Regions from separate parts of the Aquitalea pelogenes genome, predicted to be linked through region 1. Evidence: predicted binding sites of a transcription regulator. Region 1 holds the regulator's gene; each other region holds the start of a gene.
The links. The regulator FNR, encoded in region 1, switches genes on or off when oxygen is low (the NO sensors DNR and NnrR bind a similar motif). The targets are predictions, from matches to a motif close to TTGATNNNNATCAA.

Region 2: cobA (uroporphyrinogen-III C-methyltransferase) is a predicted target of FNR. The motif match lies at 5,658-5,671, and genes of this name have one in related genera.
Region 3: ACE3SE_RS14530 (ribonucleoside triphosphate reductase) is a predicted target of FNR. The motif match lies at 5,949-5,962, and genes of this name have one in related genera.

What each region holds. Positions count from the first base shown of each region.
Region 1 covers NZ_JAYSDA010000019.1:72,915-80,719, forward strand. The annotation lists gene ACE3SE_RS14885 (substrate-binding periplasmic protein) at 1-707, opposite strand, end outside; gene ACE3SE_RS14890 (MarR family winged helix-turn-helix transcriptional regulator) at 837-1,283, shown strand; gene ACE3SE_RS14895 (DHA2 family efflux MFS transporter permease subunit) at 1,280-2,794, shown strand; gene ACE3SE_RS14900 (inositol monophosphatase family protein) at 2,868-3,659, opposite strand; gene ACE3SE_RS14905 (RNA methyltransferase) at 3,801-4,565, shown strand; gene ACE3SE_RS14910 (DUF1853 family protein) at 4,543-5,475, shown strand; gene ACE3SE_RS14915 (flavodoxin family protein) at 5,472-5,930, shown strand; gene fnr (fumarate/nitrate reduction transcriptional regulator Fnr) at 6,057-6,803, opposite strand; gene hemN (oxygen-independent coproporphyrinogen III oxidase) at 6,916-7,805, shown strand, end outside.
Region 2 covers NZ_JAYSDA010000007.1:115,919-123,723, reverse strand. The annotation lists gene ACE3SE_RS08010 (nitric oxide reductase activation protein NorD) at 54-1,886, opposite strand; gene ACE3SE_RS08005 (CbbQ/NirQ/NorQ/GpvN family protein) at 1,899-2,702, opposite strand; gene ACE3SE_RS08000 (cytochrome C oxidase subunit IV family protein) at 2,712-2,972, opposite strand; gene ACE3SE_RS07995 (cytochrome c oxidase subunit 3) at 3,045-3,638, opposite strand; gene ACE3SE_RS07990 (cbb3-type cytochrome c oxidase subunit I) at 3,694-5,121, opposite strand; gene ACE3SE_RS07985 (c-type cytochrome) at 5,154-5,579, opposite strand; gene cobA (uroporphyrinogen-III C-methyltransferase) at 5,742-6,578, shown strand; gene ACE3SE_RS07975 (hemerythrin domain-containing protein) at 6,651-7,079, shown strand; gene ACE3SE_RS07970 (DUF2249 domain-containing protein) at 7,076-7,288, shown strand; gene ACE3SE_RS07965 (hypothetical protein) at 7,285-7,805, shown strand, end outside.
Region 3 covers NZ_JAYSDA010000018.1:84,379-92,183, forward strand. The annotation lists partial or broken gene ACE3SE_RS14520 (hemagglutinin repeat-containing protein) at 1-3,961, shown strand, start outside; gene ACE3SE_RS14525 (ATP-binding response regulator) at 4,015-5,787, opposite strand; gene ACE3SE_RS14530 (ribonucleoside triphosphate reductase) at 6,052-7,758, shown strand.

The DNA.
Region 1 (7,805 bases):
ATGTCGTTGATCAGGTCACGCCAGCGCTCCTGTTGTTCGGGCGAGATGGTTTTTTTCGACATGATCAGGCCGTGGGGTGTGGGCTGGTCATTGGTTTCCACCATGCGGACCAGCTTGGCCACCTGGTATTTTTCCAGGTCGGAATAATCAAACGGCTCGATGATGATGGCCTGGGTGCGGTCCTGGCGCAGGTTCTGATACAAGGTTTCATAATCGTAACTGCCGATCAGCCGTCCTTGCTGGTCCAGTTTGTCCACCAGCTGATTGATGGTGTTGCTGTAGCGGAAGCTCAGGATGCCACCCAGCTTCACGTCATTGCGGGCGGCGAAATCCGCCAGCGTCTGCACGCCGCTGTCCTTGCGTACGATCAGGCTGTATTTGTCGGCAAAATACCAGGCAAACGCCGCGTAGCGTTCGCGCTGTTCATTGGTGATGCCTGACAGGCTGAAATCCAGGCTGCCCACTTCCAGTAATTTCCAGATGCGCGAGCGCGGCAGCAGGCTGACTTCCACCTTGCAGCCGCTGCGGCGGATCAGCTCGTCCGCCACGTCTTTATCAATCCCGCTGCGCGTGCCGGCGTTATACAGCAAGCCATGTTCATGCAGGGCCAGGGTGTAGCTGCGCTTGCAGTCCGGGCCGGCGGCCAGTGCCAGCAGCGGCAGGCAGCACAAGGCAGCAAGATACAAGCGCGTAAGCAACTGGGGCATGGTGGTTCTCCTGTTCAATGATAAGAGCATAGCAGATGGCTAGCGTGGCTCCGGCTCATGTGATGAAGTACTTGGTGATGAAAATTTGCAGACATATAATTAGTGAGCTAATCAAATTCAGGATGCCTCATGCCACAGTCTCATCAAGAACTTGCCGAATTGCTGGGTGCCGTCCCCAAGGCGTGGCGCGCCTTGCTGGACCAGCGACTGCGTCCCTATGGTTTTTCCCAGGCTACCTGGCAGGTATTGCTCAAACTGGGCCGTGCCGGTGAGCCCTTGCTGCAAAACGAACTCGCCGCCCGGGTGGGCATAGAACCGGCCTCGCTCGTGCGGCTGCTGGATGTATTGCAGGCCGATGGCTGGATCACCCGCCAGCAGGATGAACAGGACCGGCGTGCCAAACGGGTATTGCTGACTGCCAAGGCCAGCCAGGTTTCCGGCGAGCTGCTGCAAGTGGCCGATGCGCTGAAAGCCGAACTGCTGGGCGGGCTGGATGAGGCCGAGCTGCAAACCTGCATCAAGGTGCTGGCACAAATCCGCCATGCTGCCGAACAGGCACAGGAGCCGGGCGCTTGAGCCAGCGTGTGCTGGTGACCGTGGCGGTGATGGCGGCCACGGTGATGCAGGTACTGGACACCACCATCGTCAACGTGGCACTGCCACAAATGCAGGGCGAACTGGGGGCAACATCAGACCAGATCAGCTGGGTGCTGACCAGCTATCTGGTGGCCAGCGCCATCTGCATGCCGCTGACCGGTTATCTGACTGACAAACTGGGGCGGCGACGCTATCTCTTGCTGTCCATCAGCGGCTTCGTGCTGGCCTCCATGCTGTGCGGCGTGGCGCTGAATCTGGGCCAGCTGGTGGTGTTCCGTCTGTTGCAAGGTGTGTTCGGCGCTGCGCTGGTGCCCTTGTCGCAGGCCATCATGGTGGACAACTACCCGCGCGAACAGCGTGGCAAGGCCATGGCCATCTGGGGCATGGGGGTGATGGTGGGGCCGATTGCCGGGCCCACGCTGGGCGGCTGGCTGACCGATATGTTCGATTGGCGCTGGACCTTCTTCATCAACCTGCCGGTCGGGCTGTTGTCCTTGCTGCTGGCGCGCCAGGTGCCGGATACGCCCAAGCGCGAGCGCGACATCGACTGGCTGGGCCTGTTGCTGATTTCGCTGGCCATTGGTGGCATCCAGTATGTGCTGGACCGGGGGAATGGCGACGACTGGTTTTCCAGTACCGGCATCGTGGTGGCCAGCGTGCTGGCGGTGCTGGGCGCGGTGGGTTTCATCTGGCGCGGCTTGTCCGGCAGCGCCCATCCCTTGTTCGATCTGCACATGTTCCAGGACCGCAATTTCGTGGCCGCCAGTATTGTCATTGCCGCGCTGGGCCTGTCCATGTACGGGGCCATGGTGATTCAGCCCATCATGCTGGAAGGGCTGTTTCACTACCCCACGCTGGATACCGGCCTGATCATGGCACCGCGCGGCATTGCCAGCCTGGTGAGCATGATGATTGTGGGCAAGCTGATTGGCCGGGTGGATTCGCGTTACCTGATTGGCAGTGGCTTGCTGATTGGTGCCTGCGGCACCTGGGTGTGTACCCATTACAACCTGGATACCAGTCCATTCTGGTTTGCCTGGCCGGTGCTGTTGCAGGGCTTTGGGCTGGGCATGATTTATGTGCCGTTGTCGGCCATGGCCATGTCCACTTTGCCTGCACGGCTGTCGGCCGAGGCCGCCGGTCTGTTCAGCCTGTTGCGCACCATGGGCTCCTCGGTGGGGATTGCCATTGTCAGTACCGCCTATTCGCGCGGCGAGCAGTCAGCCTGGAATGCCTTGAGTGGTTTTTTCAGCGCCGACAATCCCTGGTTGCAGGACTATCTGGCGCGCATGGGCAAGACGGTGGTGGATGGCACAAGCGCCACCCAGCTGGCGGCAGAGTTGCAGCGCCAGGCGCTGATGGTGTCGATTGTCGATGTGTACTGGCTGATTACCTACAGCTTTCTGGCCATGCTGCCCTTGCTGTTGTTGCTCCGGCCGCGCAAGGCCGCCGCGGATGCGCCTGCGGTGGAAGTGGTGATGCACGAATAGCCGCCAGCGAGCGGCAAATAAAAAAACGGCAACCCGCGGGTTGCCGTTTTTGCTGCCTGCACCGAGGCAATGATTACTTGTTCAGGTGCGGCGCGATGGTCGCCAGCAGCTGGGCCAGCACCTTGGGGTTGGCGGCCACGATGTCGCCCGATTCCATCCATTCCTGTTCGCCGCTCAGGTCGGTGACGATGCCACCGGCTTCCTGCACGATCAGGCTGCCCGCAGCGATGTCCCACGGTTTCAGGTTCATTTCCCAGAAACCGTCCACGCGGCCACAGGCCACATTGCACAGGTCGAGCGAGGCAGCGCCTTCGCGACGTACGCCGGCAGTCTTGCCCAGCACATCTTTGAGCATGCCCAGGTACTGGTCGATATAGCTTTGGTCGGATACCGGGAAACCGGTGGCGATCACGCATTCATTCATCATGAAGCGCTTGGAAACACGGATGCGGCGGTCGTTGAGGAAAGCGCCAACGCCACGCGAGGCGGTAAACAGATCGTTACGGCTAGGGTCGTACACCACGGCCTGCTGCACCTGGCCCTTGTGCGCCAGTGCAATGGAGATGGCGTATTGCTGATGGCCATGCAGGAAGTTGGTGGTGCCGTCGATGGGGTCGATGATCCACTCGTATTCGGAGGAGCCCACGCCTTTGGCGCCGGACTCTTCTGCTAGAATGGCGTGCTTGGGATACGCCTCGAGAATCATGTCCACGATGGCCTGTTCGGCAGCGCGGTCCACGTCGGTCACAAAGTCATTGTGCTTTTTCTTCTCTACACGAATGGTATCGAGGTTAAGCGACGCACGCTGGATTACACTGCCAGCACGGCGGGCGGCTTTAACCGCGATATTGAGCATCGGATGCATTGACGGCCTCTAGAACGGATAGCAGATGTCAGCCAACATGGCTCGACATCTGACAGTAACAATCTGGGTTAAGGAACAAAAAAAGCCGGCGCGAGCGCGCGGGCTTTTTGATATGCCCGCCATTTTAATGTGAAACTGCTGATGAATAAACCCCAAGTACCTGATTTTCTGAAAAACATTCGCATCGTGTTGGCTCGGCCCAACCATCCGGGCAATATCGGTTCGGCCGCACGGGCGATGAAAACCATGGGGCTGACCCGCCTGTATCTGGTTGAACCCAAAGTGTTTCCCAGCGATGAAGCCAATGCCCTGGCCTCCGGTGCCGTGGATGTGCTGGAGAGCGCCACCGTGGTGGCGAGCCTCAGTGAGGCGCTCAGCGACGTCACCGTGGCCTGCGCGCTTACCAGCCGCCGCCGCGAGCTGACCACGCCACTGTCCACTCCGCGCGAAACCACGCCCGAACTGGTGGCCCGTGCGCGCGATGGCGAACAGGTGGCGCTGGTGTTCGGCAATGAAACCTTCGGCCTGTCGATTGAAGAAGTGGAGCAGTGCAACCGGCTGGTTACCATTCCGGGCAACCCGGATTACTTCTCGCTCAACCTGGCCATGGCGGTGCAGGTGATGACTTACGAGCTGTTCAGCCATACCGGCGTTGACGTGGAATACCTGCGTCCGGAAAGCGAAACCGCCAGCCTGGGCGAGGTGGAAGGCTTCTGCCAGCATCTGGACCAGACCATGGATGCCATCGGCTACTACCGCCGCCGTAACAGCGAGCGACTGATGCGCCGCATGCGCGCGCTGTTCAACCGTTCCGGCATGCTGCGCGACGAGGTGGACATCCTGCGTGGCCTGATGAAGCAGATCCAGCGCGTGGCAGACGGCCATGAGCACGGCGGCGAATCCTGATCGCGGTTTTTATCTGCCTTACACGCAGCCTGCGCTGCGTGATCTGGCTTTCCTGCTGACCGCACCTGCCCCCTGGGATAGCGGCTGCAATCTTTCGCCACAACGCCTGCTGGGCCCGGATGGCCCGGCCTTGCTGGCCGCGCTGGAGCAAGACCCGGCACCGCTCTATGCCTGGCTGGCCGACCAGCCCTGTCGCCGTCTGGGCCACTATGCCGAGCGCTTGCTGGCTTTCTGGTTTCACCTCGCGCCCCATATCGAGCTGGTGGCCGCCAATCTGCCGCTACGGGACGCCAGCGGCCGCACCATTGGCGAGTTTGATTTCCTGATCCGGCTGGATGGCGAACCACTGCACGTGGAAACCGCCAGCAAATTCTATCTGCAACTGGGGGAGGGGCCGGACAGTCTGGTAGGCCCCAGTCTGCGCGATGCCTGGCTGCTGAAGGCAGGCAAATTGCAGGCGCAGTTGCAGCTGTCCCGCCACCCCCTGGCCCGGCGCGTGTTGCCGCCAGACTTTGTGGCCTGCGCCAGTCAGGCCCGGCTGGCCGGCTGGTTTTTCTATTCCCGACCGTCCCGTCCCATGCCGCCACTGGCTGCGGATCAGCTGCAAGGCTGGTTCAGCCCGCTATTGCACCCCTGGCCCAGTAGCAGCCCGGCATCACGCTGGATGTGGTTGCCACGCTTGAGCTGGCTGGCTCCGGCCCGTGTGGCCGAAGCCGAAGTGCGTGAACAGCACAGCCTGCGCCAGGAATTGCATCAGGCCGTGGTGCCGCAACTGGTGGCAGAGTTGCTGCCGCTGGGCGATGGCTACTGGGAGGAGGTGGCGCGCGGTTTCGTGGTGCCGCCAGGCTGGCCCGAAGCAACGCGCCTGCAGGCATTGATGGCCACGCTGCCAGGGAGTCCCGCCGCATGAAGCGCTTGCTGTTGTTGTATGCCAGCCAGACCGGCCGCACCTTGCAGCTGGTTGACGCCGTGCGCGCCAGCGTAGCGCAGCTGACGGATGACCTGCAGTTCAACTGCCTGCCCGCCGAGCAGGCCACACTGGATGATTTGCTGACATCAGACGGCATCGTGCTGGCAACGCCGGAGAATTTTGGCTATATGGCGGGCAAGATGAAAGATTTCTTTGACCGCACCTTCTACCCCGCACAGGGCCGCACCGAGGGGCTGGCTTGCCTCTTGCTGGTGTCAGCCGGTAACGATGGCATGGGGGCCGTGCACGCCATGCGGCGCATCATCGCCGGCTATGGCTGGCACGAAGTGCTGCCCGCCGTGGTGGTACGCGGCGAGCCGGACGCCGCGCAGCTGGCTGAAGTGGCGGAACGGGCCGAGCAACTGGTGGCCGGCATGCTGATCGGGCGCTGGTAATACCTTGCCCGGAAGAGTTAGTGCTTGCGGAGAATGGCGCGCCTGCCCTGATGGGCGGAAGATGCAAAAAGGGCGGTAAGGCGCATTGCGCCCACCGCCCGGATGGCTGTTACCGTGCCTGTCGGCTTATACGCCGTTGGCGTGGGTACAACCGGAGATCAGGTCCTTGAGTGCATCGGCCTTGATCAGCTGGATGTGCTTGTGGTCCACGCTCAGCCAGCCTTGCTGCTGGAACTTGGACAGCGTACGGCTGACGGTTTCCAGTTTCAGGCCGAGGAAGCTGCCGATTTCCTCGCGGCTCATGCGCAGGATGAAATCGTTGGCGGCAAAGCCGCGGGTGGACAGACGCTGTGACAGGTTCAGCAGGAAGGCAGCCAGACGTTCTTCTGCCTTCATGTTGCCCAGGAGCAGCATGACGTTCTGGTCACGCACGATTTCGCGGCTCATCAGCCGGAAAAAGTGGTGTTGCAGGCTGGGAATGTCGCGCCCCAGGCTTTCCATGCGGTTGAAGGGCAGTTCGCAGACTTCGCTGTCTTCCAGGGCAATGGCGTCGCAGCCATGCACATTGGACGAGATGCCATCCAGGCCCATGAGTTCGCCGGACATCAGAAAGCCGGTGACTTGTTCACGACCGTCCTGGCTTGCCACGCTGGTCTTGAAGAAACCGGTGCGCACGGCAAACAGCGACTTGAAGGCTTCGCCACTGCGGAACAGGTATTCACCGCGCTTGAGGCGGCGGCTCTGACGGATAACTGCATCCAGCTGCGTCATTTCGTCGCGGTTCAGCCCGATGGGCAGGCAGAGTTCGCGCAGACTGCAGTTGGAGCAGGACACCTTCAGTGCGTGCAGAGTGTGTTGGTGTTGGTCTGACATCGCGTGTTTTGTACAACCCTGTAAAGAAGCTTGACCCTTGTCAAAGCGGAATTCGCACGTTTTCCGCAAATTTACCAGTCCACCTGACGTTTGACTATCAATACCCGACGACATGCACACCACCCATCCGTTTTCGCCTACCCACTGTGAGTTCGACCGAGCATTGATCGAACGTCTTGATGGTTCCGGCCCAAGATACACTTCTTACCCGACCGCAGACCGGTTTACCCCGGCGTTTGGCGAGAAGGACTATAAAAGCTGGCTGATGCAGCGCCACCTGGGCATGCATCAGAACGCAATATCATTGTACGTTCATATACCGTTCTGTAATACGGTATGTTACTACTGCGGCTGCAACAAGATCATTACCAAGGACAAGAGCCGTGCCGACCGCTACCTCGATTACCTGGAAAAGGAAATCAAGCTGGTTGCCGCCTCGCTTGGCTGCCGGGAAAAGCTGATCCAGCTGCACTTTGGCGGCGGTACGCCAACCTTCCTGTCCGACGAGCAGCTGGACCGCCTGATGACCATGTTGCGTGCCCACTTCGAATTTTTGCCGGAGGGAGAATATTCCATCGAGATCGACCCGCGCAAGGTGGGTCGTGAAACCGTGCATCATCTGGCGCGACTGGGCTTCAACCGCATGAGCGTGGGCATTCAGGACTTCGACCCGCAGGTGCAAGCCGCGGTGAACCGGGTGCAAAGCGAGGAAGAAACGCTGGAGGTGATCGAGGCTGCGCGCGAAGCCGGCTTCAAGTCGGTCAGTGTGGACCTGATCTACGGCCTGCCGCTGCAAACCCGCGAGTCGCTCAAACGCACGCTGGACAAGGTGATTGCCATCAGTCCGGACCGCCTGGCGCTGTACAACTATGCCCATTTGCCCACCGTTTTCATGCCGCAACGGCGCATCAACGAGGCGGACCTGCCAGCCGCCAGCACCAAGCTGGACATCCTGCAGGACGCGGTAAAGAGCCTGGCGGATGCAGGCTATGTATTCATTGG
Region 2 (7,805 bases), on a different contig from region 1:
AGAAGGTGATTACACCTTGGAGTCGGGTTGCGCCCGGGCCGCGGCCGTGCTGCTCAGGCCGTCAAATGGGCATACAAGCGGGTGAGCACGCTGGGCAGCATCTGTGCCTGTTGCACCACCACATAGCCACGGTGGCCAAACAGATGGGGCAGATAATCCCCTGCTTCACGGTCCACCGTCAGGCAGAACGGCAGCAGGCCGTCGCGGCGGGCTTCCAGAATGGCCTGGCGGGTGTCCTCTATGCCGTGGCGGCCTTCGTAGTGGTCCAGGTCGTTGGGCTTGCCATCGGAGATGATCAGCAGCAGGCGGCGTGCGGCCGGCTGCTGTAGCAGGATGCGGCTGCTCTGGCGGATGGCCGCGCCCATGCGGGTGTAATAGCCGGGACGGATGGCCAGAATGCGGCCGCGGGTGCTGTCGTCGTAGCGTTCGGCAAAGTCTTTCAGTACCTGAAAGCGGACTTCCTGGCGGCGGATGGAGGAAAAGCCGTACAGGCCAAAACTGTCGCCTGCCGCGGACAGCGCTTCGGCAAACAAGAGCAGGCTGTCGCGGATGACGTCGATCACCCGGCCAGCCTCGTCCCCTACCCAGCTTTCGGTGGACAGCGACAGGTCGGCCAGGGTGAGGCAGGCCAGGCTGCGCTCGCCCGGTGGCCAGGCCTGGTACAGGCCGGGTTCGGACTGGGCCACGCCGCTGTGGCGTTCGGCCATGAAGCGGATGACGCGGTCGATGTCGATGTCCGGCCCGCACTCCTGTCCGCTCTTGAGCGTACGTTCCGGTGCCAGCGCCTGAAACTGGCGGCGCAGGCGGCGGGCCAGCGGCAGCAGACGCGCAGGCAAGGCGGCGGGGACGGCATCGCGCGGCAGCATGGGTTGCAGGCGGCAGTGGTCGTCCACCAGCCTTTGCTGTTTCCAGTTCCATTCCGGCAGCAGCAGGCCGGGGCCGAGCGGGGTGTCGTCCCAGGCGGCGGCGGGCAGGTCCAGGTCGAACTTCAGCTTGCCGCCCTTGGTGTGGGCATCCTGCGCCAGCGACAGGCGGTTCATGTCCTCGGCCGCGGCGGCGGCGTTGTCGTCGTCATCCTCGTCGGTATGGCGGTTGACCTTGACGTATTCGTCCCAGGTAAACAGGCTTTCGGCGCGGAAAATCATCAGCATGCCGTTCTTGCGCTCGTCCTGCACCACGCGCTGAGCGCGGTAGCGACGGCGCTGGCGCTGTTGCGGTTTGCTGCGCGGGCCGCTTTGCTGCGGGTCCTGCGCGGTGGACGGGGCGGTATGCTCCAGCGTGGGCGGAGCGGGGTGCAGCCACAAGGGCATGGGATAAGGCGCTCGGGCTGGCGGCGGCGTGTCCAGTGTTTGTTGTGGCTGCAGCAGGGCCTGACGGATGGCACGCTCCCAGGCCGCTTCGGCCGGTGGCAGGCGGGCCGGGTCTGGCCGCTGTGGCAGGTGGGCAGCCACCAGCCGCTGATAGCTGGCAGCCAGGCCAGGCATGGCGGACAGGCATGCGGCAGTGGCCTGTCGGTTGGCATTTAGCCAGTCGCCGGCAGGCTGCGCAGTGGCAGCCAGTGCCATCAACCAGAAATACAGTTCGCGATTGAGCGCGGCATCGGCAAACAGCTCGATTTTTTCCGGCAGATAAAAGGCCTGCTGGTCGGACCAGGCCAGCTCCACCCGCTCGCCGGTGCCGGAGAGGCGCTCCAGCCAGCGGCGGCGGGCGCCGTGTTCGGTCCCCACGGTGGAGCGCAGCGCCAGTGCCGGGTCGCCGCCCATGGCGCGAAAGAATACCGGCGCAAGCGGTGCCACCTGTTCCAGCCGCACCGCAGCGGCGGCATGGCCGCGATAGGCTGCGCGCTTGACCAGCTTGTCCCACCAGCCGCCGACGATATCTTCCATGACAGGCCCCGCTCAGGCAGGAAACTGGGTGTGAATGATGGCCAGCAAGGCGGCCACGGTGTCCGGCTCGTCGCTCAGCGGTTCGGCCAGCGCGGTGCGGCAGGCCAGCGCCGGGCGCATGCCCGATGCCATCAGCTTGGCGGCATACACCAGCAAGCGGGTGCTGACTGATTCGTCCAGGTCGTAACCGGACAGGCGGCGCAACTGGCCGGCCAGTGTCACCAGCTGCTGCGCCTGTGCCGCGGCAAGCCCGGATTCCTGCATCACCACCTGCTGTTCCACTTCGGCAGACGGAAAATCGAAGCTCATGGCGACAAAACGCTGGCGCGTACTGGGCTTGAGGGTTTTCAGCACATGCTGGTAACCGGGGTTGTAGGACACCACCAGCATGAAGCCGGGCGGGGCCACCAGTACTTCGCCAGTGCGTTCGATGGGAAGGATGCGGCGGTCGTCGGTGAGCGGGTGCAGCACCACGGTGGTGTCCTTGCGTGCTTCCACCACTTCATCCAGATAACAGATGCCGCCCAGGCGCACCGCACGGGTGAGCGGGCCGTCGCACCATACCGTCTGGCCATCGCCAATCAGGTGGCGACCCACCAGGTCGGCAGCGGACAGGTCGTCATGGCAGGACACGGTAATCAGCGGCAGGCCCAGCCGGGCTGCCATATGGGCGACAAAGCGGGTTTTGCCACAGCCGGTGGGGCCTTTGATCAACACCGGCAGCTGCTGCTGCCAGGCGGCTTCAAACAGCTGGCATTCATCGCCCTGCGCTTGATAGAAGGGGACGGACAATTCGGGACGCAGCGGTGCGTTCATGGCTTTTCCTTAGCGAAAACTCAACAGCAGCACACCAGTCACCAGCAACAGCCAGCCATGCACGCTGGCGCGCAGCCAGTGCGGGGCATGGCGCAGCCCCATGTACCGCTCGATGACCACCCAGCCCTTGAGCCAGGCAAAACCCAGCACCAGCGGTGCCAGCCAGTGTTGTGACAGCTGGCCGGTTTCAGCCAGCACGGCCGCCAGCAGGGTCAGGCCACTGAGCCAGGCCCACAACAGCCATTGGGTAAGGGGGGCGGGTGTGTTCATGGGGTCAACGATACCGGCCATGCAGGGCCATGGCCTTGATTCCAGATAAGCCCTGCCAACAAACTGCGGTGCTTAACGCGCCACGTAAATCAGCGCAAACAGCACAATCCACACCAGGTCCACCATATGCCAGTAGGCGGCTGCGGTTTCCACGCCATCAATGGCCGCACCGGCATAGCGCCCGTCGCGGGCCTGCCACCACACGGCGGCGACAATCACCATGCCCAGCACCACATGCAGAAAGTGGAACACGGTGAGCGAGAGGTAGAACATCCAGAAATCGCCGCTGGACAGGGTGATGCCAGCAGCAAACTTGCCACCCAGCTCGATGGCCTTGAGCACCAGAAAACCGCCACCGGCCAGCATGGTGGACATCAGCCAGCGCCGCCCGCTGCGCTGACGGTTCAGCGCAAAGGCGCGCACGGCGGCCACGATGGCAGCACTGCCCGCCAGCAACAGCAAGGTATTGAGTGTGGGCAGCAGCAGGTGCAGCTGCTGCTGGCCGTGGGAAAATAGTACCGGATCACGCCAGCGGTGATAGCCGTACACCAGGAAGAACACGCCGAACACCGCCAGCTCGGCCAGGATGAAACACCACATGGCCAGGTCTCCCGGCACATGACGGTCGTGCGGTATGTCTTCCAGCAGCAGGCTGTCGGCAGGCATGGTTTGTCTCCAATGAAAAAACGGCCCTTTACGGGCCGCTTGTTGCTCGGTTCACTCAGGCTTCGCGCTTGCCGGTGACAAAGAAGCTGATCAGGTACAGCATCAGGCCGCTGAAGAAGCCCAGGCCGCACACCAGACGTGCCCAGTACAGCGGCATGATGTGGTCCTGCGTTTCCATGAAGGACAGCGGTGCGCTGGACATGCGTTGCAGCCACACCTGTGTCGCACCGGCAGCTGTCAGGCACAGCGTGATGCCGACGATGGACAGGGTCATCACCCAGAACGCCAGTTTTTCCACATTCTGCGCCTGCGGGCTGTTGGCTTCACGGCCACGCAGCAGCGGCATGGTGTAGGAAATCATGGTCAGCACCACCATGGCGTAAGCACCGTAGAAGGCCATGTGACCGTGCGAAGCAGTCAGCTGCGTGCCGTGGGTGTAGTAGTTCACCACCGACAGCGTGCCCAGAAAGCCCCAGACGCCCGCGCCCAGGAAGGACATCACACCGGTGCCCAGCGCCCACAGCGTGGCGGCCTGGTTGGGGTGCTGACGGCGGCGACGCTTGACCATATTGAAGGCAAACATGGTCATCATGAAGAAGGGCACCGGCTCCAGTGCGGAGAAGATGGAACCCCATACCTGCCAGTAAGCCGGTGTGCCGATCCAGAAATAATGGTGACCGGTACCGATGATGCCGGTGATCAGCGTCATGGCAATGATCAGGTACAGCCATTTTTCGATGATTTCACGGTCCACCCCGGTCACCTTCACCAGCACGAAGGCCAGCATGGCACCCATGATCAGCTCCCACACGCCTTCCACCCACAGGTGTACCACCCACCACCAGAAATACTTGTCCAGTACCAGGTTGCTGGGGTTGACGAAGGAGAACAGGAAAAAGATGGCCAGTCCCCACAGCCCCAGCAGCATCACGATACTGATGCTGGTCTTGCGGCCGGACAGCAGCGTCATCGACAGGTTGAACAAAAAGGACAGCGCCACCAGCACGATGCCCACCTTGGTGATGAGCGGCTGCTCCAGGTAACCGCGCCCCATGGTGGGCAGCAGGTCGTTACCGGTGAGGTGGGCCAGCACGTTATAGGGCAGGCCCAGATAGCCGACAATGGTCAGCGCACCGGCTACCAGGAACACCCAGAAGGTGATGATGGCCAGTTTCGGGCTGTACAGCTCGCGCTCGCATTCTTCCGGAATCAGGAAGTAACCCGCCCCCATGAAGCCGAACAGCAGCCAGACAATCAACAGGTTGGTGTGCACCATGCGGGCGGTGCTGAAATTGATGGCCGGGAACAGGAAGTCCCCCTTCACATACTGCAGGCCGATGATCAGGCCAAACAGGATCTGGCCGATGAACAGGCCGATGGCCGCCATGAAATAAGGCTTGGCCACCGCCTGCGAGCGGTATTTGATCTGGGCTGGCGCACGGGCTTGTTCAGCCGCCAGCGTTGCCGCACTTGCATTGCTCATGTGTATCTCCGTCAGCGATTGGTCTGGTGCGATCAGCCCTGGATATTGGGCGGCCAGTTATTGGTATTGATCTCGGAGGTGTATTTCAGGAAGGCCACCACGTCGTCCAGCTCGCCCTCGTTCAGATGAAACTGCGGCATCTGGCGACGACCGGGTACGTTGGTGGGCATGGCCTTCATCCAGCCCTTGATGAAATCCGGGCCACGGCGCACATACACATTGCCCAGCTCCGGTCCGAAATAAGCCCCCTCGCCCAGCAAGGTATGGCAGCCGCCACAATTGCGCGTCTCCCAGATCTTCTTGCCGCGCACCGCCGCATCAGTCAGCTTGGCCTTGGCGTTATGGCTGGGCAGGGCCATGGTGGTATCCAGCGTCAGCCCCAGGAACAACAGGAAAAAGAACACCGACCCACCGTAAAAGATGTTGCGGGCCGTCGATTTGGTGAAGCTCGCGCTCATCACGTCCTCCTCAAAGTGCTTGCACCGGCACGTCCGGTACCTGGGGCGAAATGTACGGATTCGGGCATCCCGATAGCATTGATTCGTATCAACGATTCCCGGCCACCCTCCTTCCTACACTGGCGGCATCGTCATTTGGCAAGCCTTTGCCCGGGAGTCTGCATGCACCGCCCAGCCCTGCCCCCGCTGCCGCCCACGCCGGCCGGCAGCCCCCACTCCACCCCAAGAGACAGCAAGGTATTTGCCCCCGGCAGCGTTTGCCTGGTAGGGGCCGGCCCGGGTGACCCGGACTTGCTCACCCTGCGCGCAGTGCAGCGACTGGGAGAGGCGGATGTGCTGCTTTACGACCACCTGCTGGACCCGCAGATACTGCGGCTGGCACCGCCGCAGGCCAGCCGCATCTGTGTGGGCAAGCGCGCCAGCCGCCATACCCTGCCGCAAGCAGACATCAACCAGTTGCTGATCGACTTTGCCCGCAACGGCCAGCGTGTGGTGCGGCTCAAGGGCGGCGACCCCTTGCTGTTTGGCCGGGGTGGCGAGGAAATGCTGGCGCTGGCGGCTGCGGGCATCCCCTGCGAAGTGGTACCGGGCATCAGCGCCGCGCTGGGTGCCGCCGCCGCGCTGGGACTGCCGCTTACCCATCGCGACCATGCCCAGGGTTGCAGCCTAGTCACCGGCCACCGCCGTCAGGGGGAAAGCGCACTGGACTGGACACAGCACAGCACGCCGGAGCAGACCCTGGTGGTGTATATGGGGCTGGGCGAGGCGGCCCATATCGCCAGCCAGCTGCTGGCCCATGGCCGCGACCCGGCCACGCCGGTGGCCATCGTGGAAAGGGCCTGCAGCACAGCCCAGCGTTGCGTGTGCGGCCAGCTGGCTACGCTGGCGCAGCTGATTGCCGATCAGCAGATTGCCAGCCCGGCGCTGCTCATCATCGGTAGCGTGGTCACCCTGCATCAACAGTTGCAGGCCTTGCGCCAGCAAGCAGTGATTTCTTGATACGGGTCATTCAGGCCGCAGCCGCAAACAGGCAATACTGCTCACCATCAACCTCAGCCAAGGCAAAGCACCATGAATGCCATCCAGCAACTGACCGAACAACATCGCCTGTGCGATGCCGACTTCGCCATCGCCGAAACAGCGGTGCGCCAGGGCGACTGGCCCAAGGCCCGGGCCGTGTTTCAAGCCTTCCACAACGGCATGCTGCAACATTTTGCGCTGGAAGAAGACAGCCTGTTTCCGGCCTTTGAAGCTGCCACCTGCAGCCAGATGGGCCCCACGATGGTGATGCGCAACGAACACAGCCAGATGCGCGCACTGATGCAGGACATGGCGCAGCTGCTGTCATCCGAGCATGCCGGCGACTATCTGGGCTGTGCCGACACGCTGCTTATCCTGATGCAGCAGCACAACATGAAAGAAGAAAACATTCTTTACCCCATGTGCAGCCAGCACATTACCGGCTTTGCCAACCTGGTTGCCGCCGGAGCCGCCGCATGAGCCCGCGCGACCTGCGCCAGCTGCCGCCGCCACAGCCGATGGAAATCATTCTGGACGAAGCGGACGGGCTGGCACCCGGTCAACAAGCGGCCTACATCCTGCCGCACCATCCCAGCCCGCTGCTGCCGCTGCTACAGCAACAGGGGCTGGACTTCCGTTTCGAACTGTCCGGTGACGGCGGCGTCATCCTGATCCTGAGCCGGCCATGAGCCAGGCCTGGCTGTCTTACGAAGCTGCCCCGCCGCCCTGGTTGCCGGGCAGCTTTTTTACTGCCAGCCTCGCCTGGCTGCTGATCACCGGGCTCACCCTGCTGCTGGGCGACACTGTCCTTGCCAACCGCTTCGATCCGCTGATTGTCACCCTCACCCACTTGCTGGCGCTGGGCGTACTGGGCAACACCATGTTCGGTGCCGTATTACAGCTGCTGGCCGTGGCCGCCGGGGTGGGTACGCCTAGCCCGCGAGCCTTGTGGTGGCGTATCTTCCCCGCGTGGCAGGTTGGTGTCGCCTGCCTGTGCTGGGGCTTCAGTCATGGCTTTGCCGCGACATGGCTGACTGCCGGCGCGCTACTGGCTTACAGCGCCGGGCTGGCACTGCTGCTGCATGCGCTACCCGGCCTGTGGCGCAGTCCGGCACGTGATGCCACCAGCCAGGGGCTGCGTCTGGCCCTGGGCGGGCTGGGCGTGGCGCTGAGCCTGGGCCTGTTGCTGGTACTGACACTGGGTGG
Region 3 (7,805 bases), on a different contig from region 1:
GGGCCTGACCCTGGGGCAGGCTCCCAGCGCCCAGCAACTGGCCAGCCTGAAGCAGGATATCGTGTGGATGGTCAGCACCACGGTGAATGGCCAGAGCGTGCTGGTGCCGCAAGTGTTCCTGGCCCCGGCCACCATCGCCAGCATTCAAAGCGGGGCGGTAATTGCCTCCAGTAACATCAATCTCAAGCTGGATGCGCTCAACAATACCGGCGGCACCATCAGTGGCAGCAAGAGCCTGGATATCAGCAGCAAGGGCGACATCACCAATACCTCCGGCACCATCAGTGGCGGTAACGTCAACCTGGCATCCACCAATGGCAGCATCGTCAACCAGACGCTGACACAGGGAAGTGGCAATGACAAAAACTTTGCCACCAGTATTGGTAAGCAAGCGAGCATCAGCGCCACTGGCAATCTCGGTCTGACGGCTGCCAAAGACATCAGCAATCTGGGTGCGAATGTCAGTGCAGGCGGCAATGCCAGTCTGGCGGCCAAGGGCAATGTCACATTTGACACGCTGCAAGACAAGACTGTCTCCACCACCAGCCAGAGCACCAGTACGGCCTTCAACCGCTCCAGCACCAGCAGTACGGTCACCACGGTAAAGCAGATCAAGTCCGGGCTGAGCGTGGGTGGCAACCTTGATATGGCGGCCGGGAAGGACATCACGCTGGCGGGGACAGATGCCAGCGTGGGCGGCAATGCCAAGCTCGACGCCAAGGGAAGTGTGCAACTGCTGGACCGCACCGACACCACCACTACGCATACGGTGACTAGCCAGAGCGGTCTGGGTGTGGGCGGCGGTCTGTTCGGCACCTCGGTCACCACTACTGATACCAGCAAGGGCAACAGCGTGGGCAGCAGCCTGAAGGTGAAGGGCGATGCCACGCTCAATGCCGGTGCGGACATCACCCTGCGTGGTTCCACGCTGGACGTGGCGGGCAGCGGCAGCCTGAATGCCAGCAATGTACAAGTGCTGGCCGGGCAGAACTATGAAACCCGCCAGGAGCAAACCAATACCACCACTTTCTTCAAGATTGCCGGCCCGTCCACTAGTAGTAAAACCGGTGCCCAAAGCAATGCGGACAGCACCAGCTCGGCCAGCAAGGGTCTGGCCAAGGCCAGTGCCGGCGCAAATGCTTCCGCCAATGCCTCCGGCCAGGCTAGTGCCGGTCTGGCGCTGATGAGCAATACCCAGACCACCAGCACCGACAGCAGTAGCAACAGTGTGGCTTCCAGCCTGCGCATTGGTAAAAACGGCAATATCAATGCTGCGCAGAATATCGATATTGCCGGCTCCACGCTGAAGGCCGGTGGTGATTTGCAACTGAATGCCCAGCAAGTGGATATTCGGGCGGCGGAAAACAAATCCACTCATAGCAGCACCACTACAGAAACCACGGTGGGACTGATGACCAAGGTGTCGGGTGATGCCGATGCCAGCGCCAAGGCCGATGCCAGCGCACAAGCCAAGAAAACTGCCATTGGCACCAAGGCTGCGGCGGCTGCCAGCGCCGATGCCAACGCCAATGGCCAGGCCAACCTGACCCTGCTGGACATCACCGCTACCAAGAACGACAGCAGCACGCTGACGCATAGCGGCAGTGCCGTGAGTGGCGGCAATGTCAGCATCAATGCCGGCAAGCAGCTGGCCTTGACCGGTTCGCAGCTCAGTGCGGACAAGGATATGCAGATCAAGGCCGGACAGGTCGTGGTGGGTACGGTGAAGGATGTCAGCACATCCAGCACCCAGCGCACCGATGTGTCGATCGGGTTGATGGCTTCCAGTAATAACAATGCCAATGCCGGGGCCAGTGTCGATACCGCTACCGTGGTCAATGCCAGCGCCGGGGCTTCGGCATCGGCCAGTTCAAACAACAAGCTGACCCTGCTCAAGGCTGTTACCGGCACTGATAGCAGCCTGGATGTGGTGAACCAGGGTTCGCAAATCAAGGCCGGTGGCAATCTGAAACTGGATGCCGGCAAGCAGCTGGATGTCACCGGTTCCGGCATCGCCGCAGGTGGCAATGCCGACCTCAAGGCGGACAGCCAGCATTTCAATGCGGCACAGGATGTGCATCAGTCCAGCAGCAGTAGCAACACCACTACGGCCGGCCTGTATCTGGATGCCTCCACCGGCGCTAATGCCACAGGCAAGGTAATGGCGGAAACCGGTGCATCGGCCATGGTTGGTGCCGGTTACTACGTCAACAATAGCGGTAGCAGCAGCATGAAAGGCAGCACCACTGCCGTGGTGTCCCAGTTGAGTGCGGGCGGTGACATGAGTCGTACTGCCAGCAAGGATATTGTTGATACCGGTACGGCCATCAGCGCTGGCGGCAATTTCCGTCAGAGCGCCACCACCATCACCAGCAAGGCCGCCAGTGATGCCAGCTACAGCAGTAGCAGCCAGCAAAACTCTGAGGGACGGGTGGGTATGTATGCCGGGGCGTCGGCCTCGGCTACGGTCAGTGGCGGAGCCGCGGCCGATGCGTCGGTTGGTGGCAGCATCAGTGCCAAGCATGACGATGCGCAAAGCACCAGCAATGCCAGCACGGCACGGGTATCCACCATCAAGGTGGGGGGCGACTTCAGCAGTAACTCCAGCCAGGCCACCAGCCTGGAAGGCAGCCGTATCAGCAGCGGTGGTAACGTGGATCTGAAGGCGGGTTCGCTGGATTATCGTGCAGCTCAGAACACCAGCAGCACCACCGGTACGCAGGCCAATGCAGCAGCTTCCTTGCAGGTGAATGTGAATGCCGAACATGTCGTGGGCGGCGAACTGAGCATGGCGGGTGGCGGTGGCAGCAGCCAGTCGCGCAGCAGTACTGCCGTGGTGGGTGGTATCAGCAGCGGTGGTGGCATGAATATCACGGTGAAGGATGATGCCAGCTTTGCCGGCACTGCCTTGTCCAGCAAGGGAGATGTCAATGTGAACGCGGGCGGCAAGGTGAATTTTGCTGCCGCCAACAGCACCAGTCAGGCCACGTCCCGTGATGCCAGTGCCTCGTTCAGTGCCGGTGGTTCCACCGGTGGTGGCGTGGACAACAAGCAAAACAACGGCATGGTTTCAGCAGCGGCCAATTACAGTCAGTCTGACAGCCAGAGCACCAGCAAGACGGCTGCCACGCTGCAAAGCGGCGGTGCCATCACGGTGCGTAGCGGTGGCGACATGAATCTGGAAGGCAGCAAACTCAACAGCAAGGGTGATGCCACGCTGGCTGCCGGTGGTCAGTTGACCATCAGCGCCGCACACGATACGGCCAGCACACAGAAGATTGGTGCCGGGCTGAGTGCTGGTGGCAGTGGTGGCAGCAGCACTGACAAGGGCAAGGAAACCAAGGAGGCATCGGTCAGCGTCGGGTTGTCGGGCGAGTATGGCCAGAGCCAGAAGGACAGCGCTAGCGTGGCCACGCTAAATAGCGGTGGCAAACTCAAGCTGTCTGCCGGTCAGGACATCAAGCTGGAAGGCACGGCACTGAAGGCGGGTGAAACGGTATCAACCCAGGCGGGTGGTCAGGTCATCAAGCAAAAAGCAGTGTCGTCCAGCAGCGGGGTGGACCTGTCTGCTGGAGCCACGGTGACCTTGAAGAAAAAAACCACTAACGATACCGCAGCCAATGACACCACCAAGACGCAGACTGACCGCGACAAGCAGGCTGCCCTGGCCAAGGAAGCGGCCGATGTGGTGAACAAGAAAAAAACCTCTGGCACCAATAGTCTGAGCAATGCCGGTGATGCCATCAGCAAGGCGGCTAATCAGCCGGAAAGCTCCTTGCTGGACAAGGCCAAGAACAGCAAGCTGGGTCAGGCGGCAGACAAGGTGATCACCAAGGGCAAGGAGCTGAAGGACAAGATCCCGGTGCGGGTTGGCGACTTGCAAGGTGGCGGCAGCCTGCAGCTGGAAAACAGCACGTCGGTGGATGTCAGCATCACCCAGGGCAAGGACAAACCGAACTAAGCCGGTTTGGCGCAACGCCACAACCTCGGCCCGCATCCAGGGTCGAGGTTTTTTTATGGCTGACTGTCAGCCAGTAATTCTGCCAGGCAAGCGTACAGTTGCTGCGGACTGACCGGCTTGTGCAACAAGGGCAGGCCGCTGTCACTGGCTTCGCGCAGCCGCGCCGGGGCGGTGTCGCCGGTCAGCAGCAGGGCGGGGATGTCGCGTCCAACTGCCTTGCGGATGGCACGGATGGCATCGGTGCCGCTTTTCTTTTCGCGCAGCCGGTAGTCGCTGATCAGCAAGGCAGGCGTCTGTTGCGCCAGCAAGGGCAGGGCGGCTTCCAGCGATTCTGCTGCCATGCACTGGCAACCCCAGCTTTGCAACAGCATCACCATGCTGCTGCGCACGATGTCATCGTCCTCGATCAGCAACACGGCGGCCCTGGGCAGGGGCTGGCTGATGCTGACTGGCGGCGGGGTTTCTGCGGGTAGCGGGTTGGTCACTGCAATGCGTGGCAGGGCAAGGCGGAACACGCTGCCGCGGCCTGGTCGCGACGCCACCCGCAAGGGGTGTTGCAGCAGCTGGGTGAGGCCGCGCACGATGGCCAGCCCAAGGCCCAGGCCTTTCTTGCGGTCGCGTTCCGGATTGCCCAGCTGATGGAATTCGTCAAAGATTTCTTGCTGTTGCTGCGGGTCTATGCCGATGCCGCTGTCCCATATCTCCAGCAGCAGCTGGTCGCCACGGCGACGGCAGCCCACCAGAATGCCGCCTTGCTGGGTGTAACGGATGGCATTGCTGATGAGGTTGCGCAGGATCAGTTCAATCAGTGACGGGTCCGACAGCACCACCTCGGCCGTGTCACGACTGCGGTAGAACAAGCCCTTGGTGTTGGCCAGCGGTGCCAGCTCCCTTTCCATCTTGTTAAGCAGCGGCTGCAAGGCAAAGGCTTGCAGCTGCGGGGTAATCACCCCGGCATCCACCCGCGAATAATCCAGCAGGCTGTGCAGCATTTCCGCCGAGGCATTGGTAGCGCTCTGGATATGGCCGATCAGCGACTGCTGGTTCTGGTCCAGCTTGGTCTTGCCCAGCACTTCCAGAAACAGCCCCTGTGCGTGGATGGGTTGGCGCAGGTCGTGACTGGCGGCAGCCAGGAATTTCGATTTGGCGATATTGGCCTGCTCGGCCTCTTGCTGGGCGCGCAGTGCCGCGGCCGAAGCCTGACGCAGCCGGTCCACCAGTTCCAGGTTTTCAAAACGCAGCTCGATGGCCCCTTTGGCCGCCTGCGCACTATTGCGTGCCTGCATCAGCAAGGTGGCCAGATACATGATCGCGGCCAGGCCCAGCGCATTGAGCGCCAGTGCATCCGACTGCAAGGACTTGAGCGCAATCATGCCCAGTTCCAGCGTGATGAAGGCGATGAAGGCAGGCAGCACCGGCGACAGGATGGACATGGAATTACCCGCCACGCCGGACAGCACGGCAATGGCCAGAATCCAGCTGGGGGGCGACGCCGGGTTCAGCCCCACCCACATCAGGCTGCCCCAGGCCGCGCCGTCGATGGCGTGCAGTACCACCAGACGCCGCCGCAGCTGCGGCAAGTTGGCTGGCCGGATGGCACGGGCAAGTATGCGGCGGGCGTCGAAGCTGTCCACCAGCTTGGAGGCAATCACCACCACGCACCACAGGGTCAGCCGCAGCGGGTCGGCCTGGTGCTGCAAGGCATAGGCCACCAGCAATACCACCAGAATGCCGGGCAGGACCGAGCTGCCCAGGTTGTTGAGCAAGAGGCGGATCTGTTCGATGCGGACCTTGTCCTGCCTGCCTTGTTGTTCTGTGTTGATCATGTGCGGAAGAAGGTAAACCGTTTGTTTCCGGAAACAGGCACGCAGGGCGCTGCCAGGCTGTGCTTGCAGGCCATTATAGGGCCCAGCCCTATTCAGACTGCCAGTTTACTGATGACGATTATGCCAACATGCCTGCCGCGGCGGCTGGCAGGGCACCACGCTTGATGCGGATCAAGTGTTTTGTCTTGTGTCCGGCATAGCCATAAAAATCTATATATAGTGTTTTGAAAATTTTAATCACTATATATTGTTATGAAAAATACCGTGCTGCTGAATCCGCTTGCCACGCTGGACGAATACCTCAGCCGCGCCGACTGGCGCGTTTCTGCCAATGCCAATCAGGGCTATAGCCTGGGCGGGATGATACTCAATGCCGCCGGCAAGCTCACCGCCAACTACTGGCTGGACGGCATTTATCCGCCGGAGGTGGCGCAGGCCCATCGCGAGGCAGACTTCCACCTGCATGATCTGGACGTGCTGGCAGGCTATTGTGCGGGCTGGTCGCTGCGTCAGCTGCTGCATGAAGGCTTCAACGGCGTGCCGGGCCGGGTGGAATCGGCTCCGCCGCGTCACCTGAGCGCGGCGCTGGGGCAGATGGTGAATTTTCTGGGCACCCTGCAAAACGAATGGGCAGGCGCGCAGGCGTTTTCCAGCGTGGATACCTATCTGGCACCCTTCCTCAAGCGCGACGGGCTGGACGATGCCGCGCTGGAGCAGGCCATGCAGGAATTTGTGTACAACCTGAATGTGCCCTCACGCTGGGGCACGCAAACCCCGTTCACCAACCTGACCTTCGACTGGACCTGCCCGGCCGACCTGGCCCCGCAGATTCCGCTGATTGCCGGAGAGGAAATGCCGTTCTGCTACGGCGACTGCCAGCCGGAAATGGACCGCATCAACCGCGCCTTCCTGCGGGTGATGGGTGCGGGCGATGCGCATGGCCGGGCGTTTACCTTTCCCATTCCCACCTACAACATCACGCCGGATTTCGACTGGGACAGCGCCAACGCCGATTTGCTGTTCGACCTGACCGCCCGCTACGGCCTGCCGTATTTCCAGAACTTCCTTAATTCCGATCTGGAACCGCAAATGGTGCGCTCCATGTGCTGCCGCCTGCAACTGGACCTGCGCGAGCTGCTCAAGCGCGGCAACGGCCTGTTTGGCAGTGCCGAACAAACCGGCTCGCTGGGCGTGGTTACCCTCAACTGCGCGCGGCTGGGCTACCGCTTCCGTGGTGACTGGGACGGCCTGCTGGCCGAAACCGACCGCCTGCTGGCGCTGGCCTGCACCAGCCTGGAAATCAAGCGCCAGCGGGTGCAAGGCTGGATGGACGACGGCCTGTATCCTTACACCAAGCGTTATCTGGGTACGCTGCGCAATCACTTCTCCACCGTGGGGGTGAATGGTATCAACGAGCTGATCCGCAATTACAGCAACGATGCCGACGACATCACCACCGACCACGGCCAGCAACTGGCGCTGCAACTGCTGGACCACATCCGTGCCCGCATGGTGCAGATGCAGGAAGACACCGGCCATCTGTACAACCTGGAGGCCACCCCGGCGGAAGGCACCACCTACCGCTTTGCCCGCGAAGACCGCAAGCGCTACCCGGACATCCTGCAAGCCGGGCCAATCGACAAGCCTTATTACACCAACTCCAGCCAGCTGCCGGTGGGGCATACCGACGACCCCTTTGTCGCCCTGCAGCATCAGGAGCCACTCCAGGCGCGCTACACCGGCGGTACCGTGCTGCACCTGTACATGACCGAGGCGGTCAGCTCGGCCACGGCCTGCAAGCAGCTGGTGCACCGTTCGCTGCAACGCTTCCGCCTGCCTTACATCACGGTAACGCCCACCTTCTCGGTCTGCCCGCAGCACGGTTATCTGAGCGGACATCATGAATTCTGCCCCAAGTGCGACGCCGAACTGCTGGCCCGTACCACGGCAGCCACCGCGCCTTGCTGCTGAAATGCTTGTCGAGGCTGACAAAAGCCTGCCGCAGCCTTGGGCCAGCT